One region of the Rhizobium sp. 01T444 genome, then DNA from elsewhere that is predicted to be linked to it. Evidence: predicted binding sites of a transcription regulator. Region 1 holds the regulator's gene; each other region holds the start of a gene.

Region 1 (4,180 bases):
GGCTCCGCGCGCCCCGAACTATGCGTCTCGCATCACCACCCGCACCGTTACCCGCCAGCAGGGCGCAACGATGCTGAAGGAAGAGATCGAGATCGAAACGGTCGAGGAAATGGAATACGTGCCGGCCAAGAATGTGGTCGTGCCGATTTCACGCCGCCTTGGCCTGACGGAACTGACGGAGCGCACCTGCAAGTGGCCGGTCGGCGATCCGCTGAAGGACGACTTCTACTTCTGCGGCTGCGACTCCCCGGATTCCTCGCCCTATTGCAACTATCACCAGCGCCTCGCCTACCAGCCGGTCAGCGAACGCCGCAAGGCTGTCCGGGTCGCCTGACCCGCGATCTTCCAACAGACGCAACGTGCCATCACCCCTCCTCGCCTATGCGCGGAGGGGTGATTTTTTTAGCCGGCACAGGAGGACTGGAAAACCGCTCCTGACCACGACTATCTGCCGGAGGCCGATCTCTGCCGGTCGTTCACCATGCCTGACAATGCGAAGTTACGTGGCCAACACCACCGATGTGTTTCAGCCCCAGGCTGGCATGGAACGGTGGTCATGGCGCTGTAACGCGATTTTCTGATGCAGATGCGGTATTCTCGTGGAGTAGCACGGCGCAAACAGTCGGTCAGGGGTGCCAATGGAGATCGATCCAAAGCGGATGACAATGGGGTTCGTCGGGACGGGCACGATTACCGAGGCCGTCGTCACCGGATTGGGCAAGACAGCGTTTCGCGACACACCGATCGTGCTGTCACCGCGCAGCGCAAGCGTCGCCGCCCGCCTTGCGGCGGCAAACCGGAATGTGTCGATCGCTTTGGGGAACCAGGATGTTCTCGACCGATCCGATCTCGTATTTGTGGCGGTGAGGCCGCAAATTGCCGAGGAGGTCATCCGCTCGCTCCGATTTCGGCCGGGCCACCATGTCATCAGCTTCGTCGCGGCCACGCCAATGGATCAACTGCTGGCGTGGATCGATCAGCCAGTTCGCCTGAGCCTGGCAATTCCACTTCCGTTCATCGCAGATCTTCAGGGCGCGACTGCGATCTACCCGCCCGACGAGGTTTCCCACGCCCTCTTTTCGGCGCTCGGAACGGCGATCCAGGTTGAAAACAGACCTGAGTTCGAACTTCTCGCGGTGGCGAGCTGCCTGATGGCCACCTATTTCGGCATCCTGGACGCGACGTCGACCTGGCTGCAGAGCCAAGGGCTTTCGAGAACGGCTGGCGACGCCTACCTCCGTCAATTGTTTTCCGGCCTCGCCCATGCTGCCCGTTCGAAACCTGTCGCGAGTTTTGATGAACTCATCGGCGAGCATTCGACCAAGGGCGGATTGAATGAACAGGTGCTCGAAGACTTTCGCGATTTCGGTGGCGCTGTGGCTCTGCAAAAGGCTCTTGATCGAGTTCTTGCACGCATTCGTCTGTAGAAAGCAAACCCTCTTGAAGTTCGCTTTCGGCGCCTAGTGTCGGCTTCCAGAAGAAGCTGTGCTTCGCCGAGACAGGTCGCTTCAAGCTCGACGGACAGGGCGGGCCTACCCATCGCTGTTTCTTCAGAAGGACACCAGATAAGCAAACGGGCCGCCCGGCAAGCGAGCGACCCGTCTGGACCTCCGATCACTCGGATCAGGCTTCCATGGAATATCCCGCGCCGCGGACGGTGCGGATGACATCCTGCATGTTGGAGAAGTTCAGCGCCTTACGCAGGCGCCCGACATGGACGTCGACGGTACGTTCGTCCACGTAGATATCGTGGCCCCAGACGCCATCCAGAAGCTGCGAGCGGGAGAAGACCCTGCCCGGCGACGACATCAGGAATTCGAGCAGGCGGAATTCGGTCGGGCCGAGGCGCACTTCGCGGCTCTTGCGATGAACGCGATGGGTTTCGCGATCGAGCTCGATATCACCACACTTCAGAACGGTGGAGAGAACCTCCGGACGGGCGCGTCGCAGCATCGCCTTGACGCGGGCAACGAGTTCCGGCGTGGAGAAGGGCTTGACGACATAGTCGTCCGCGCCGGTCGAGAGACCGCGAACGCGTTCGCTCTCTTCGCCGCGTGCCGTCAGCATGATGATCGGCAGGCGCTCGGTCTCCGGCCGCATGCGCAGCCGGCGGCAGAGTTCGATGCCGGAAACGCCCGGCAGCATCCAGTCAAGGATGAGCAGGTCCGGCGTGCGCTCCTGAAGCCGGATTTCGGCCTCGTCGCCACGGAGGATCGTATCCACCTCGAAACCTTCAGCCTCGAGGTTGTAGCGGAGAAGCACACTCAGCGCCTCTTCATCTTCAACAACTGCAACTCTTGGGATCATGCGTGTCAGTCTCCTAATGCATGATCCTTAAACCGGGGGTGATTTAAGCAACGGACCATGCAGAAACTTGGAATTGGCTGCGACCTTTGCGCGCCCCAGCGCAGGGCGCGCACGCAATTGGCAGGTCCGGATTACTCCGTCACCGCACCGACGGTATTGGAGCTGTCGTCCTTCGGACGCTCACCCTCCGGCTGGGCGCCGGTTGCCATGTAATAGATCGTCTCAGCGATGTTGGTCGCATGATCGCCGATGCGCTCGATGTTCTTGGCGCAGAAGAGAAGATGCGTGCAGCTCGTGATGTTGCGCGGATCTTCCATCATGTAGGTGAGGAGTTCGCGGAACAGCGAGGTGTACATCGCGTCGATCTCGTCGTCGCGCTCGCGGATGGACTTGGCCTTGTCCGCAGAACGCGTCGTATAGACGTCGAGCACTTCCTTGAGCTGGACGAGCGCCAGTTCGGAGAGATGCTCGAGACCGCGGGCGAGCTTGCGCGGAACGCCGGTGCTCTGGACGGCGATGACGCGCTTTGCGGTGTTCTTGCCGAGGTCGCCGACACGCTCGAGGTCGGCGGCGATGCGGATCGAACCCATGATCTCGCGAAGGTCGGAGGCCATCGGCTGGCGACGGGCGATCGTGACGATCGCCTTGTCGTTGATTTCGCGTTCCGCGTGATCAAGGATCACGTCGTCGGAAATGACCTTCTGGGCGAGCGCAGTGTCGCCGTTGACCAGCGCACGGACGGCCTCGCCGACCATCTGTTCGGCAAGACCACCCATCTCGGAAATGCGCCGGGACAGGAATTTCAGATCGTCATCGTAAGCGGAAAAAATATGTGTCGATGCCATGGGGCTTTGTCCTCGAAAATCGGGAAGGCTTCACATCGCCAAAATCAGCCGAACCGGCCCATGATATAGTCCTGGGTGCGCGGATCGTCGGGATTGGTGAACATCTTGTCGGTGTCGTTTTCCTCGACCAGGTTGCCGAGGTGGAACATGGCCGTACGCTGTGATACGCGCGCGGCCTGCTGCATGGAATGCGTCACGATGACGATGGTGTAGTTTTCACGCAGCTCATGGATCAGCTCTTCGACCTTGGCAGTCGCGATCGGGTCGAGCGCCGAGCAGGGCTCGTCCATCAGGATGACTTCCGGGCTGACGGCAACGGCGCGTGCGATGCACAGACGCTGCTGCTGACCGCCGGAAAGGCCGGTGCCGGATTCATGCACGCGATCCTTGACCTCATTCCAGAGGCCGGCGCGCTGCAGGCTCGTCTCGACGATCTGGTCCAGGTCGGCCTTGGATTTGGCGAGGCCGTGGATGCGCGGTCCGTAGGAGACGTTTTCATAGATTGTTTTCGGGAACGGATTCGGCTTCTGGAACACCATGCCGACACGGGCGCGGAGTTCGACGACGTCGATGTCAGGATCGTAGATATCGTCGCTGTCGAGCGTGATCTTGCCGGTGACGCGGCAGCCATCGATCGTGTCGTTCATGCGGTTCAGCGACCGCAGGAAGGTGGACTTGCCGCAGCCCGACGGGCCGATCAGGGCGGTCACGGTGTTTTCGCGGACGTTCAGATTGACATCGAAAAGCGCGCGCTTCTCGCCGTAATAAACGGAGACATCCTGTCCGATCATCTTATACGGGACGTTGCTCATTTTCTGGTCCAGCGCCTTCTCAACTGCAGCTTCCGTCAACATGTTCATGATCTCTACTCCGTTTACCAGCGGCGCTCAAAGCGACGACGCAAGAGGATAGCTCCCATGTTCATGACGATCAGGAACAGGAGCAGGACGATAATGGCACCCGAGGTTCTTTCCACGAATGCGCGCTCGGCTTCGTTGGCCCACATGTAGACCTGAACCGGAAGCGCC
Region 2 (4,180 bases), on a different contig from region 1:
TCTCGTTGATCTCGGAATAGAGTTTGCCGAGCGAACCCGTCGCATGCGTCGAGATCGCCAGCACGCCGGCAAGTGGGCCGACGCCGAAGCAGAAGACGTAGATCAGCGCCCAGACGATATCGGGAACCGTGCGGATAACCTCGAGATAACGGCGGGAGGCGATCAGCAGAAAGCTGTTGGGACTGAGGTTGCGGGCGGCGGGGAAGCTCAGGATAAAGGCGCCGACGACACCGAAAAACGTTGCGACATAGGCGATCAGGATCGTTTCGCCGAGCAGCTCCAGCCAGACCGGCCAGCGCCAGAACCATTCGGCGAGATCGGAACCGAGCGTCTCGAGGCGCAAATGCGGCAGTGTCTTGTAGAGATATTCGCCGAGCCGGGGCAGGGAAGCCCATAGTTTCCAGGTCGTGATACGCTCGCCCGAGGGCAGATTGACCTCGGTCATGTCGAAGAAGCCGCCCGTCCAGGCCGTCAGCAAAACCGCGGCGGCAATGAGCATGACCGAAACGAGTTGCACGGTTTTGGCGCGGCTGCGGATACTGCGATATTCCGCCTCGAACTGGCGGATCGTGATGGAAGCTGATGCTGTCGTCATGTCTGATCCCGGTCGTCAGAGCGCCGGAGGGCGCGGCGCTCCCGTTGCTTGGCGTGGATGAGGGATGTCAGCCGTTACGGCGCTGCTTCTTCAGCCAGTCGCGCATGTCGACGATCCACTGATAGCGCTGATGATCGACTTCGACATAGCCTTTGGAGGTGGAGTTATCGCCGCCGCTCATTTCCTTGAAGGCATCGGGTGCCTTCTCCGGCGTTGCCTTTACCGCTGCCTTGACCTCAGCGATCATGTCGGCGGGCAGGTTGGTGCGGGTGGTGAAGGGGCCGTTGGTGATCTCAGGCGACTGCCAGATACGGCAGACCTCACCCTTCGGGATCATGCCCTTCGACTCCATGCGCTGCGGGATGCCGCTGATGTCGTTGTTGACATAGGTCGCGGCAGCATCGAACTGCTTGTTGGCGACGGCCATGACGCCGGTTTCGTGAGCGCCGGAGAAGGGAATGGCCGAGAAAAAGGTCTTCGGATCGTAGCCCTGCTTGACGAGGTTATAGTAAGGCACGGCGTAGCCGGAGGTGGAATCCGGATCGGCGAAGGCGAGAACCTTGCCCTTCAGGTCGTCGACCGACTTGTAGCCGGAGTCGCAGCGAACGGTGATGACAGAATAGTAGCCGGTCGAGCCGTCCTGTTCCTGGCCCGCGAGCAGTGGTTCCACGCCGCCATTGGTTTCGGTATAGGCGGCCGCATAGGCGGAGGAGCCGAGGAAGGCGAATTCGATCTGGTCGGAGGCGAGCGCCTGGATGACGCCGTCATAATTGCCGGCGGTGAAGATCTCGACCTTCACGCCGAGTTCCTTTTCCAGATATTGCTGGAAGCCGACGCGGCGTGCGATGCGGTCCTTCTCGTTCTCGCCCGAGAGAACGCCTAGGCGGATCGTCTTGTACTGGTTTTTCCAACCGTCGGCATGGGCCTGGCTGGACAGGGCAAGCGTGGCCGTCACGGCCGCAAGCATGAGGACGTTTTTCATTCCAACTCTCCTGTTGCAAAAAGAAGCCCGCGGCCTGGCAGAACCGCGGGCGAAACTCATACCGCCTGGTAGACCTTCTCTTTTGCGGTTCGACCGGCGTTGAATGAGGTGGATGTCACGGCCTCGTCGATCTCTGCGTCGAAATCCTCCGTGCCGTAGATTTCGCGGACCCGTTCCTGGGTCAGATCTGCCGGCGCGCCGTCAAAACGCACCCGCCCGGCCCGCATGGCGATAATGCGTTCGCAATAGTTGCGGGCAGTATCGAGCGTATGCAGATTGACGAGTACGGTAATGCCATCCTCGCGATTGATCTTGCGCAGCGCCTCCATGACGCGTGTCGCATTGGCCGGATCAAGCGACGCGATCGGCTCGTCGGCAAGCATGATCTTCGGGTTTTGAACCAGCGCCTTTGCGATGGCGACGCGTTGCTGCTGGCCGCCTGACAACGTGCCAGCCCGTTGCAGAGCCTGCGGCACGAGGTCGAGCCGATCGAGCGCGCGGATCGCCATTTCCTTCTCTTCATCCGTAAAGCGGCGCAGCATGGATGAGAGGAAGCCGTGCTCAGCGACGCGGCCGATCAGAACGTTCGTCAGCACATCCATCCGCTCGACCAGATTGAACTGCTGGAATACCATGGCGCAGGAGGCGCGCCACAGACGCAACTCGCGGCCGCGCAGCTTGGTGATATCCTTGCCCTCGAACATGATCGTGCCGGATGTCGGGTCCAGGAGACGGTTGATCAGCCGGAGCAATGTCGATTTGCCGGCGCCGCTGCGTCCGATAATGCCGACCATCTGACCGGCGTAGATCGACAGATTTACGTCGTCGACCGCCTGTGTTTGACCGAATTTCTTCTTGAGGGAATGAAGTTCAAGCACCGGAAGACCTCCGCTTGCCAGAAGCGCCAGAGACGAAACTGAATTGTACTTAAATACCAGTCTATGAAATGAAATATAGCATTTCAGTATGACACTTTTATTAAGTAATTGTTCAATATTTGCCGATAGTTACGTTGTTTTTATCAAGTAATACATCCGGAAAATCCGGATGTATTTTGTTCAATAGCAGCCCCTGGCGCTTTCCGGCTGGAGGCTTCTTATGCAGCCTTTTGGAATCGCAGGACAATTCCATCCGAATAGACCTGCCTGCCCCGGCAGAAAGTGGCCCGCACCCGCGGAAGGCGGCCATGCTCGGCGATGACGAGATCGGCACGCAGTCCAACTTCGATCGCGCCGCGATCTGTCAGCCCAAGCGCCTTGGCGGGATTGGCGCTGACCAGCGCCACAGAAGCCGGCAGTCCGCCCGATCCGGCTTCCGCAAGTGCGATGGCAGCCGGCAGCATGGCGGAGGGATGGTAATCGCTCGCCAGGATGTCGAGAACGCCGCGTTCATAGGCCTCACGGGCAGAAAGATTGCCTGAATAGGAAAGCCCGCGAAGCGCATTCGGTGCGCCCATGGCCGTTGCCAGCCCGAACTTGCGGGCCTCCTGTGCAGCCGCCATCGTCACAGGAAACTCGCTGATGCGCGCACCAAGTCCCTCCACGATTGCGATCTTCTCTACGCTGTCGTCATCATGGGAGGCGATGATGACGCCATGGTCGCGCGCGGTGGCGGCGATGCCCTGCAGATTGTCGACCGCGTCATTGTTCTGGGCGCGGTTTTCCATGCGTTGCTGAACACGCTGGGCAGCCTGTTCGAGACTGATCTTGTTGTTGCGCGCGATCGTCTCGATATGGCGTTCGACATCGCGGTACTGGCCCTGGCCCGGCGTGTGGTCCATCAGCGAGACGAGATCGAGGGCGCCGGCCCGCAGCAGGTCTTCGATGACGGCGCGGGCATGGGTGAAGGTGATTTCGAAACGTGCGTGAACCCTGTGGTCGATCAGGAGATCGTTCTTCCGGAGTTCGACCAGCGTCTGGATGATCGAGCGCGAATGCTCTTCCGAGCGGATGTGGCCATAGCTGCTATTGGCATGGAAGGAGAGCGCCGCATAGGCGGTGGTGATGCCATTGCCGGCAAGCTTCTTGTCGAGTTCGAAAATGCCGAGTTCCAGCGGAAAGCGCACATTCGGCCGCGGCTCGATCTCGCGCTCGATCATATCGCCGTGCATGTCGATGAAGCCCGGAAGCAGCAGCCTGCCGTCGCCTGAAATATCGGCTTCGGCCACCGGCTCTTCCCTGATGTCGGCGATCATGCCACCTTCGATCCTCACGGCACCGCGCGGTATGACCCTATCGCGCAGCACGATTTCGAAATCACTCAGCCACATTCTCTACTCCATCCTGGATCTGTCGGGTTTGAAGGCTGATTTCGCGGTCGATGAGATCCGCGATATCGTCGGGGTGGTGAAAGACGCCGATCATTGCGACGCCTGCAGCTTTCAGCTCGGCGAGGCGGGCAACGAGTGCGCGGCGCGCATTCTTGTCGAGCGAGGCGGTCGGCTCGTCGAGGAAGAGAAGCCGCTGCGGCAGGATGAGGGCACGCGCCAGATTGACCTTCTGCTGTTCGCCGCCGGAGAAGGTGGAGGGGTAGGCCGCCCAGAGCCCCGGCTTGACGCCGAAGGCGGAAAGCCAACGGCGCGCCTGTTCAATCGCCTCGTCGTA
Region 3 (4,180 bases), on a different contig from region 1:
AAAATAGCATACCTGATACCTTAAATTTAGGTATATACAATCTTCGAGCCCAATTGCTAGTTTTCGCCGTCAGTCAAAGAACCGTCTGACGGCCTGTGCCTGTACGGATGATGTACGTTTCGCATTAGGAAGAAAAAATATGGAAACCTCTGATTTGGCCGAGCACACCAATGTGGCGGCAGCTTTATTATCGGCCATGGCCAACCCCAAGCGTTTGCTGATCCTCACCAGCCTGGTAAAGGGAGAAGTGCCTGTCGGCGTTCTCGCCACCCAGGTCGGCCTGAGCCAGTCGGCCCTCTCCCAGCATCTGTCGAAATTGCGCGCTCAGAAGCTGGTCAAGACCCGTCGTGATGCACAGACGATCTACTATTCCAGCAACTCCGAGCCGGTCATGAAGATCCTCGCGACGCTGGAGGATATCTACGTGGCTCAGAACCGGAGCAGGTCTGCAGCCTGATGTCAGCGCTGACATGATGTCAGTCTGAGCAGCGTTCCAGGGAAATGCTTCCGCGGGCGCCGCTTAACGATTTTCAGCACGTAAAACCTTTGGGACCGGCAATTCGCAAGAATTGCCGGTCCCGTCTGTGTCAGAACGACAGGTTAGCTGCCCACCACTCCGTTGCTAGCGCGCGTCAGCACGACGAGCGACGGACGCGCCGGCACACCCGGCTTGAAGTCCGGCCAGCTGGTGCCGGCATCTTCCATTGAGGTCGCATCCTCGTTATCGGCCATACGCAATTCACCCGGATGCTGGACCGAGAGGAAGACACTGGAGCCGTCCGAGGTAAAGGTCGGCGAGCAGGTCTCCGAACCGACAGGCGCGATATAAATGAGCTTCGGCAAAGCGCGGCCCGAACCTTCCGTATCCATCACATAGACGGAATCGGCGATGCCCTCAGGCGGCGGACCGTCGGTAGTGACCCAGAGGCGGCCTGCTGGATCCACGGCAAGGTTATCGGGGTCGGTGAACCAGCCGGCCGAGGTGGTCGCCGGGTGGAACATCGCCTGGTCTTCGGGCTTGGCCGGATCACCGCAGAGCACGAAGACGTCCCACTTGAAGCTCTCAGCGGCGTAATCGGGCTTGTCAGGACCGCCTGGCGTTACAAGCTCCAGCAGATGCCCATGCGGGTTGGGGCCACGTGGATTGGCAACGTTGACCTGTTCCTTCTCGTCGTCCCCCTGGCCCTTCGGCAAGCGATCCTCGTTTTCGGTCATGGCCACATAGAGCTTGCCGGTGCCGGGATGCGGGATGAAGCCCTCCGGCCCGTCCATCGGCGTCGCACCAACAAGGTCGGCGGCAGTGCGGGTGGCGAGAACCACGTCTGCCTGCGTCTTGAAGCCGGCTTCCGCCGTCAGCGGGCCTTCGCCGGCAACGAGCGGGATCCAGCGCATCGTGCCGTCGCTTTCGAACTTGGCGACAGACAGCGTGCCGTGATCGAGCAGATCCTTGTTGGCGGCGCGATCGTTGGGGTTCCACGGATCGCGGGTGACGAAGCGGTAGATATATTCGAAATCGTCGTCATCACCCATGAAGACCACGACGCGGCCGTCAGGCGCGACGCAACATTGCGCGCCTTCATGCGTCATGCGGCCGAGCGACGTGCGCTTGACCGGCTTTGCCGTCGGATCGAAGGGATCGATTTCGACGACCCAGTCGAAACGCATCCATTCGTTCGGCTCTTCCTCGAACTTGAAGCGCGGCTCGACGCGGCTGACGGAATAGATGTCGTTCTCATCCTCGTCCCAGCCCTGGCGCTCGACCAGTTCCTGGTTCGGCAACTTGGTATAGTCGCCGGCAAAAACGTCCATCGCGCCTTCTTCGCCTGAGAGCATCGTGCCCCAGGGTGTGATGCCGCCATTGCAGTTCGAGATCGTGCCGAAGACAACCGTGCCGGTCGGATCGGCCTTGGTCTTGAGCCGGTCGTCGCCGGCAGCCGGGCCGGAAATGCCGATCTCCGTGCTCATGTGGATGCGGCGGTTATACTTGCCGTCCTTAGCCACCTGCCACTGATTGCCATCCTTGCGCACTTCGAAAACGGATATGCCGACAGCAGCCATGACGGCGCGGATCTGATCCTCGGTCATCTTCTCGCGGTAATCGTCCGCGGTCAGGCCCGGGAACATCAGAAAGGGCGTCGCATATTCATGGCTGACGACCATCAGGCCGTGATCGGAGCTCTTTTCGCCCCACGGCAGCGGCAGGAACTGCGTGAAGTCATTGTTGTAGCCAAACTGGCGCTCGGCCGCCTTGCCATTCAGCTTGGCGACATCGAATTCCGGGCTGTCGGTAAAGAGAGCGTCGCCCCAGCGAATGAGGATCTGGCGCTCGTAACCATCAGGCCAATGGTCGGCGGTGTCGCGCACGCGCTTCAGTTCGGGGAAAGTAAGGGTCGACTCGGCAGCTTCTGCCCTCGTTGCTTCGAGCGCCGGCGCAAAAGCAGCCGCACCCATGGCGGCGATAAAGCCCTTGAGAACGGTACGGCGACGAACGCCTTCTTCGAGAATGGTGCCGTAGCTCGGCGCAAATGCACGCCGCGGATTGGGACGCGGTCTGGTTTTCTGGCGGTCCGTCATGACTACCTCCGGTAAAAATGGTTGAATTTCAAGGAAATGAATGAAATGCCCTCGGCCATTGCGGCCATCGATTTTTGTAGCAATGCCGGGCGAAGGATTGATGACGCCCGAAGTGTCCGGCAACGGCAGACAGCGGCGCTTCTTCGGCTTGACGCCTTGCCGGGCGCTGATAATTTGACCGGGCAGTAAAAATAAACGGCGCCAAGCCTTGAACGGGAACGGCCTCCCCAACGGCCAGGAGAACAGCATGTCCAACCGCCTGAATGCAACGCCAAACGACCTTCGCGCCTTTTGGATGCCCTTTACCGCAAACCGTCAGTTCAAGAAGGAACCGCGCCTCTTCGTGAGCGCCAAGGATATGTACTACCAGACCCATGACGGGCGTCAGGTTCTGGACGGTACGGCTGGCCTCTGGTGCGTGAATGCCGGACATTGCCGTCCGAAGATCACCGAGGCGATCAGCGAACAGGCCGGCGAACTCGATTACGCCCCGGCCTTTCAGCTCGGCCATCCCAAGGCTTTCGAGCTCGCCAACCGCCTGGTCGACATCGCGCCGGAAGGATTGGACCACGTCCTCTTCACCAATTCCGGCTCTGAATCGGTGGAAACGGCGCTCAAGGTGGCGCTCGCCTATCACCGCGTGAAGGGCAACGGCTCACGCTTCCGCCTGATCGGCCGTGAGCGTGGCTATCACGGCGTCAACTTCGGCGGCATCTCGGTCGGCGGCATCGTCACCAATCGCAAGATGTTCGGCACCCTGCTGACCGGCGTCGACCACATGCCGCACACCCACCTGCCCGGCAAGAACAACTTCACCCGCYGAGAACCCGAGCATGGCGGCGATATCGCCACCGAACTCGAGCGCATCGTCACTCTGCACGATGCATCCACGGTCGCCGCCGTGATCGTCGAACCGGTTGCGGGTTCGACCGGCGTTCTCATTCCGCCGAAGGGCTATCTGCAGAAGCTGCGCGAGATCTGCACCAAGCATGGCATCCTGCTGATCTTCGATGAAGTCATCACCGGCTTCGGCCGTCTGGGCGCTCCCTTCGCTGCTCAGTACTACGATGTGAAGCCCGATATCATCACCACCGCCAAGGGCCTGACCAACGGCGTCATCCCGATGGGCGCTGTCTTCGTGACCTCGGAAATCCATGATGCCTTCATGAATGGCCCCGAGCACATGATCGAGTTCTTCCACGGCTATACCTATTCTGGTAACCCGATCGCCTCGGCCGCAGCTCTTGCAACGCTCGACACCTACAAGGAAGAAGGCCTGCTGACCCGCGCAGCCGAACTCTCCGACTACTGGGCCGATGCGCTGCATTCGCTGAAGGATTGCCCCAATGTCATCGACATCAGAAACACCGGCCTTATCGGCGCCATCGAACTCGACCCGATCGCCGGTGAGCCGACCAAGCGGGCCTTCACGGCCTTCCTCAAGGCTTACGAAAGCGGCCTGCTGATCCGCACGACAGGCGACATCATCGCTCTCTCACCGCCGCTGATCATCGAGAAGAAGCACATCGACGAACTCTTCGGCAAGCTGCGTACGATCCTGCAGAACAACATCTGAGCTCGATAGTCCCGATTGAATTCAAGGGCG
Region 4 (4,180 bases), on a different contig from region 1:
TGATTTCATTTGTTGTTTGAACGGCGTTCCGGCTCTTTTTTTAACATGATCGAGAGGCGACATACGGTCAGCCGCCCCGTCTTAAACGTAAGTTTGGATTACGGGCGCGTGAGGGCGGCTGTAGTTGTTAGGGGCCGCCACCAAAGAGCGCTCGAAAACGGAAACGTCTGGAAACGTGAGGTTCGAGCGCCGGATCCATGCTGGTATGCGACATCCGCGTATTACCGAATGGACAGTGACAGGCTGGTGTCCACGCAACACAGGAGCGCGTCATGTCGCAGTTAGAAACAAAAGCCCGTAGCACGGGTCCGCAACAGACAAATATGTCCTCGCAGAACAGTTCGGCTCCCGGTGGAGCAAAGCCCGGCGAGCTGGTTCCGTCGCGCTATGCGCTTGATATCGGCGACATCGAGGTGATGGTAGTCAGCGATGGGGTTCTGCCGCTGCCAACCGCGATGCTGGGACACAATGCCGAACCGGCCGTCCGTGCCGCCTGGCTGGGCGACATGTTCCTGCCGCCGGACGCTTTCGACTGGTCGCTGAACGTGGTCGTGGTGCGTAGCGGCGCACAGACCATCCTCGTCGATGCGGGGCTCGGGATCGACCCGGACCTGAACCTGCCGCGGGCCGGGCAGTTGATCAAGCGACTGGAGGCCGCGGGCATCGATCTTGGTTCCGTGACCGACGTTGTGCTGACCCACATGCACATGGACCATGTTGGCGGGCTGCTCGTGGAAGGGGTGAAGGAACGGCTGCGTCCGGACCTGCGCATCCATGTGGCCGCCGCCGAGGTCAAATTCTGGGAGGCGCCCGATTTCTCCCACGTCTCCATGCCGCCGGGCTTTCCGGACGCGCTTCGGGCAGCCGCCAAGCGGTTCGCCAAGGAGTACCAAAACCAGCTGCGGCTGTTCGATGAGGAATACGAGGTGGCGCCTGGTGTCGTCGTCTCTCGCACCGGTGGCCACACTCCCGGGCATAGCGTGGTCCGCGTGGCCTCCGGCGGCGACAAGCTGATGTTTGCCGGCGACGCCGTGTTTGCGGTCGGGTTCGAACATCCCGACTGGTTCAACGGTTTCGAACACGACCCCGAAGAGGCGGTCCGCGTTCGTATCCGGCTTCTGCGTGAGCTCGCGGCGACCGGCGAACTGTTGGTGGCCACGCATCTGCCGTTCCCCTCCATCGGCCATGTGGCGGTCGACGGCGAAGCCTTTCGCTGGGTGCCGATCTTCTGGGATTATTGACGGGGTTGTGTCACGCCGCACCAGGCTGAGCGTGGCTCATATCCGTCTCAATCAGCGAGGCCCGGCGAATGCCTGGGCCTCGTTTCATTTTGGCGGCCGTATGCCGCTGGAGCCGCTTCCGGGGCAGGAGCGCTCGCCTGGCAAGATCTCACTTTGCCGGCTCGAAGCAAAGTATGCCGGCGACCCTTGCCTTGGTGCCGGAATCGGAGGGGTGGGAGACGCCGTCCATGACCTGCACCTCCGGAAAGTCGAAGGGGCTGATACCCTCGATGCAGGCGACATTGATGCCGAACTGGTTCGGATTCGAGCGGCGCTGGTGATGGGTATAGATGCCGCAGGTCTTGCAGAAATAATGCTTCGCCGTGCGGGTATTGAATTGATAGAGCGTCAGATTGTCTTCGCCCTCTACGAACTCGATATCCGCAAGCTCAGCCGAGACGGCGATTGCGCCGCGCATGCGGCAGTAGGAGCAGGTGCAGCGGCGGATCGTATTGAATTCGTCCGCCAACCGGAGCCGGAATTTGACGCGGCCGCAGTGGCAGGCCGCATTATGCTCATGTCTCTCGTCGCTCATAATCCGCCTGTCTCTCTCAATGAAATCTCAAACTAGGCCCAGCGCTCGCAGAAGGCTTCGATATCGCTGGACTGAAAATCGGCGAGCCGTTCCATGATGGTCTCGAATGGCCAGTCCCACCAGGCGATCGCGGCAAGTTTTTCCGCAACGTTTCGCGAGAAGCGCTCGCGCAGGAACCTGGCGGGAACGCCGCCGACGATCGTATAGGGCGCAACGTCCTTGGTCACCACCGCGCCTGCCGCGAGCACGGCGCCGTCTCCAACCGTCACACCCGGAAGCACGATGACGCCATGGCCGATCCAGACGTCATTGCCGATGATGGCGCGGTCCGCCTTTCGTTCGGCGAAGAAGGAGTGATCGCGCGCGGCGTCTGCGGAGTAATATTCCGGGCAGTAGGTGAAGCGATGCATCGACGGGCGGTCCATCGGGTGATTGGGCGCGCCGATCCTGACTTCCGCGGCGATGGCGCAGAATTTCCCGATCGATGCATCGCCGACGATGCAGCGCTGCCCTAGATAGGAATAATCCCCGAGTTCGACCGTGTGCAGGGAAGTATTCTCCAGGATCTCGCAGCATTTGCCGACGCTGGAATCCCTCAGGCTTGCCGTCGGGTGGATGACAGTCTCGGCGATCTTGGGGCGGTTCGGCTGGGTGGTCGAGTCCATGGGCAGTCTCCGGATTTCGGTCTGCCTAATCGGGAACGGTGAAGGATATGTGACGCAAGAACGCCGCGATGATCGGGGCAGGTTTGGCAGTGCGCCTCAAAGCTCGGTCTGCTTCTGGCCCACAGGTGTTGGAGCGCCGCGATACGCCATGCCAAAGGTGGTTGTTCATCGGTCCCCTTTGCGACAAAACTCTATGAATTTGGCAAAATCCGCGCATATTCATCCAACGGTATGATACGCCGCCGGAGCAATCACTGCTGTGGATCGAAAGCTCGCAGCCATCCTTTCCGCCGATGTTGCCGGTTTCAGCCGCCTTACGGCGCTGGACGAGGAGGGCACGGTTCGTGCTCTCAACGCGTGCCTAAGCCAGATCGCCGAAATAGTGGGCGAGCATGATGGCCGCATCTTCGGCACTGCGGGTGACGGGTTTGTCGCCGAGTTCGCAAGCGCTGTTCAGGCTATCAGGTGCTCGGTCGAAATCCAGCGACGCCTCTCGAGCAATCCAAAAGACATCCCCGGGGATCGCCGCCTGGAGTTCCGTATCGGCGTCAATCTGGGTGACGTCATTGTGTCGGGTGACGATCTGCTGGGCGACGGCGTCAATATCGCTGCGCGCCTGCAGGAGATGGCGCCGCCGGCAGGCATATGCATTTCCGGGTCGGTACGCGAGCATCTCTATGGCAAGGTGCCGTTCACGCTGACGAGCCTTGGCGAACGCTCTATGAAGAATATCCCGAGGCCGATTTCCGTCTTTCGGGTCGACTGGCTGCAGGAGGCGGCTGAAAGCGGGGAGGCCGGGCAAGAGCCAGGGTCAACAAAATCACCATCACCTGCGCCGCGCTTCGGCAGAGACCAGCCGTCGATCGTCGTCATGCCCTTCGACAATCTCAGCGGTCAGGGCGATGAGTATTTCGTTGATGGGTCGTGGAGGAAATCACCGCGGCGCTCTCGCGCGTTCGGGAGTTCTTCGTCATCGCGCGCCAGTCCGCCTTCACCTACAAGGGACGTTTCGTCGACGTGCGTGACCTCGGACGGGAACTCGGCGTCAACTACGTGGTCCAGGGTACGGTTCGGCGGGGAGGAGACCGGCTGCGGATATCCGTGCAGCTGGTCGATACCGAGACGCGCATGCAGTTCTGGTCAGAGCGTTATGAGGGCGCGGCCGAAGACATATTCGAGCTTCAGGACAGGATCGCGGCTCAGGTGACCGGCGCCATCCATCCGGCCATCCAGAGTGCCGAAACCGAGCTGTCGAAGCGCAAGCCGCCCAGCAGCCTGCGCGCCTATGATCTTGTCATGCGCGCCTACCCGTATCTCTGGGGCCAGAGCAAGGCGACGAACGAGCGGGCAATACCGCTGCTTCTGGATGCCATCGCGATCGACCCTGCTTACGGCCGCGCCCACGCATTTCTGGCATGGTGCTACGCCCAGCACCTCGGCTACATCTGGACCGAGGAACCGGAGCGAGATCTGGAGCGGGCTTTAAAATCTGTCGAAGCCGCAGTGGGCTCCATCGATGATGATCCGACCGCGCTGACCGCCGTCGGCGGGGCACTCAGCCATTGCGGCGATCAGGAGCGGGCGGCCGCCTATCTTGAACGGGCGCTGGCGCTCGACCCGAACAATGCCTGGGCATGGGCGCGCTATGGCTGGGTTGCAAGCTACAAGGGCGAGACTGGCGCGACGGAGCGGTTCGAACG

The links. Region 1 encodes PhoB, which activates phosphate uptake and scavenging genes when phosphate is short. Its sites were predicted from a motif close to TGTCATNNANCTGTCAT; they were not measured.
Region 2: a site for PhoB is predicted at 2,544-2,560, ahead of phnC (phosphonate ABC transporter ATP-binding protein). Genes of this name have one in related genera too.
Region 3: a site for PhoB is predicted at 2,664-2,680, ahead of AC1DTN_RS04715 (PhoX family protein). Genes of this name have one in related genera too.
Region 4: a site for PhoB is predicted at 2,519-2,535, ahead of AC1DTN_RS25575 (DapH/DapD/GlmU-related protein). Genes of this name have one in related genera too.

Annotation. Positions count from the first base shown of each region.
Region 1 covers NZ_JBFTPD010000001.1:295,500-299,679, forward strand. The annotation lists gene AC1DTN_RS01415 (GcrA family cell cycle regulator) at 1-334, shown strand, start outside; gene AC1DTN_RS01420 (pyrroline-5-carboxylate reductase) at 666-1,427, shown strand; gene phoB (phosphate regulon transcriptional regulator PhoB) at 1,624-2,307, opposite strand; gene phoU (phosphate signaling complex protein PhoU) at 2,439-3,152, opposite strand; gene pstB (phosphate ABC transporter ATP-binding protein PstB) at 3,197-4,012, opposite strand; gene pstA (phosphate ABC transporter permease PstA) at 4,027-4,180, opposite strand, start outside.
Region 2 covers NZ_JBFTPD010000008.1:136,039-140,218, forward strand. The annotation lists gene phnE (phosphonate ABC transporter, permease protein PhnE) at 1-595, opposite strand, end outside; gene phnD (phosphonate ABC transporter substrate-binding protein) at 663-1,577, opposite strand; gene phnC (phosphonate ABC transporter ATP-binding protein) at 1,634-2,455, opposite strand; gene AC1DTN_RS14230 (alpha-D-ribose 1-methylphosphonate 5-triphosphate diphosphatase) at 2,674-3,846, opposite strand; gene AC1DTN_RS14235 (phosphonate C-P lyase system protein PhnL) at 3,833-4,180, opposite strand, start outside.
Region 3 covers NZ_JBFTPD010000002.1:397,342-401,521, reverse strand. The annotation lists gene AC1DTN_RS04725 (HugZ family pyridoxamine 5'-phosphate oxidase) at 1-24, shown strand, start outside; gene AC1DTN_RS04720 (ArsR/SmtB family transcription factor) at 140-457, shown strand; gene AC1DTN_RS04715 (PhoX family protein) at 601-2,574, opposite strand; gene aptA (omega-aminotransferase AptA) at 2,822-4,150, shown strand.
Region 4 covers NZ_JBFTPD010000022.1:68,178-72,357, forward strand. The annotation lists gene AC1DTN_RS25565 (MBL fold metallo-hydrolase) at 324-1,241, shown strand; gene AC1DTN_RS25570 (GFA family protein) at 1,390-1,815, opposite strand; gene AC1DTN_RS25575 (DapH/DapD/GlmU-related protein) at 1,848-2,480, opposite strand; partial or broken gene AC1DTN_RS25580 (adenylate/guanylate cyclase domain-containing protein) at 2,740-4,180, shown strand, end outside.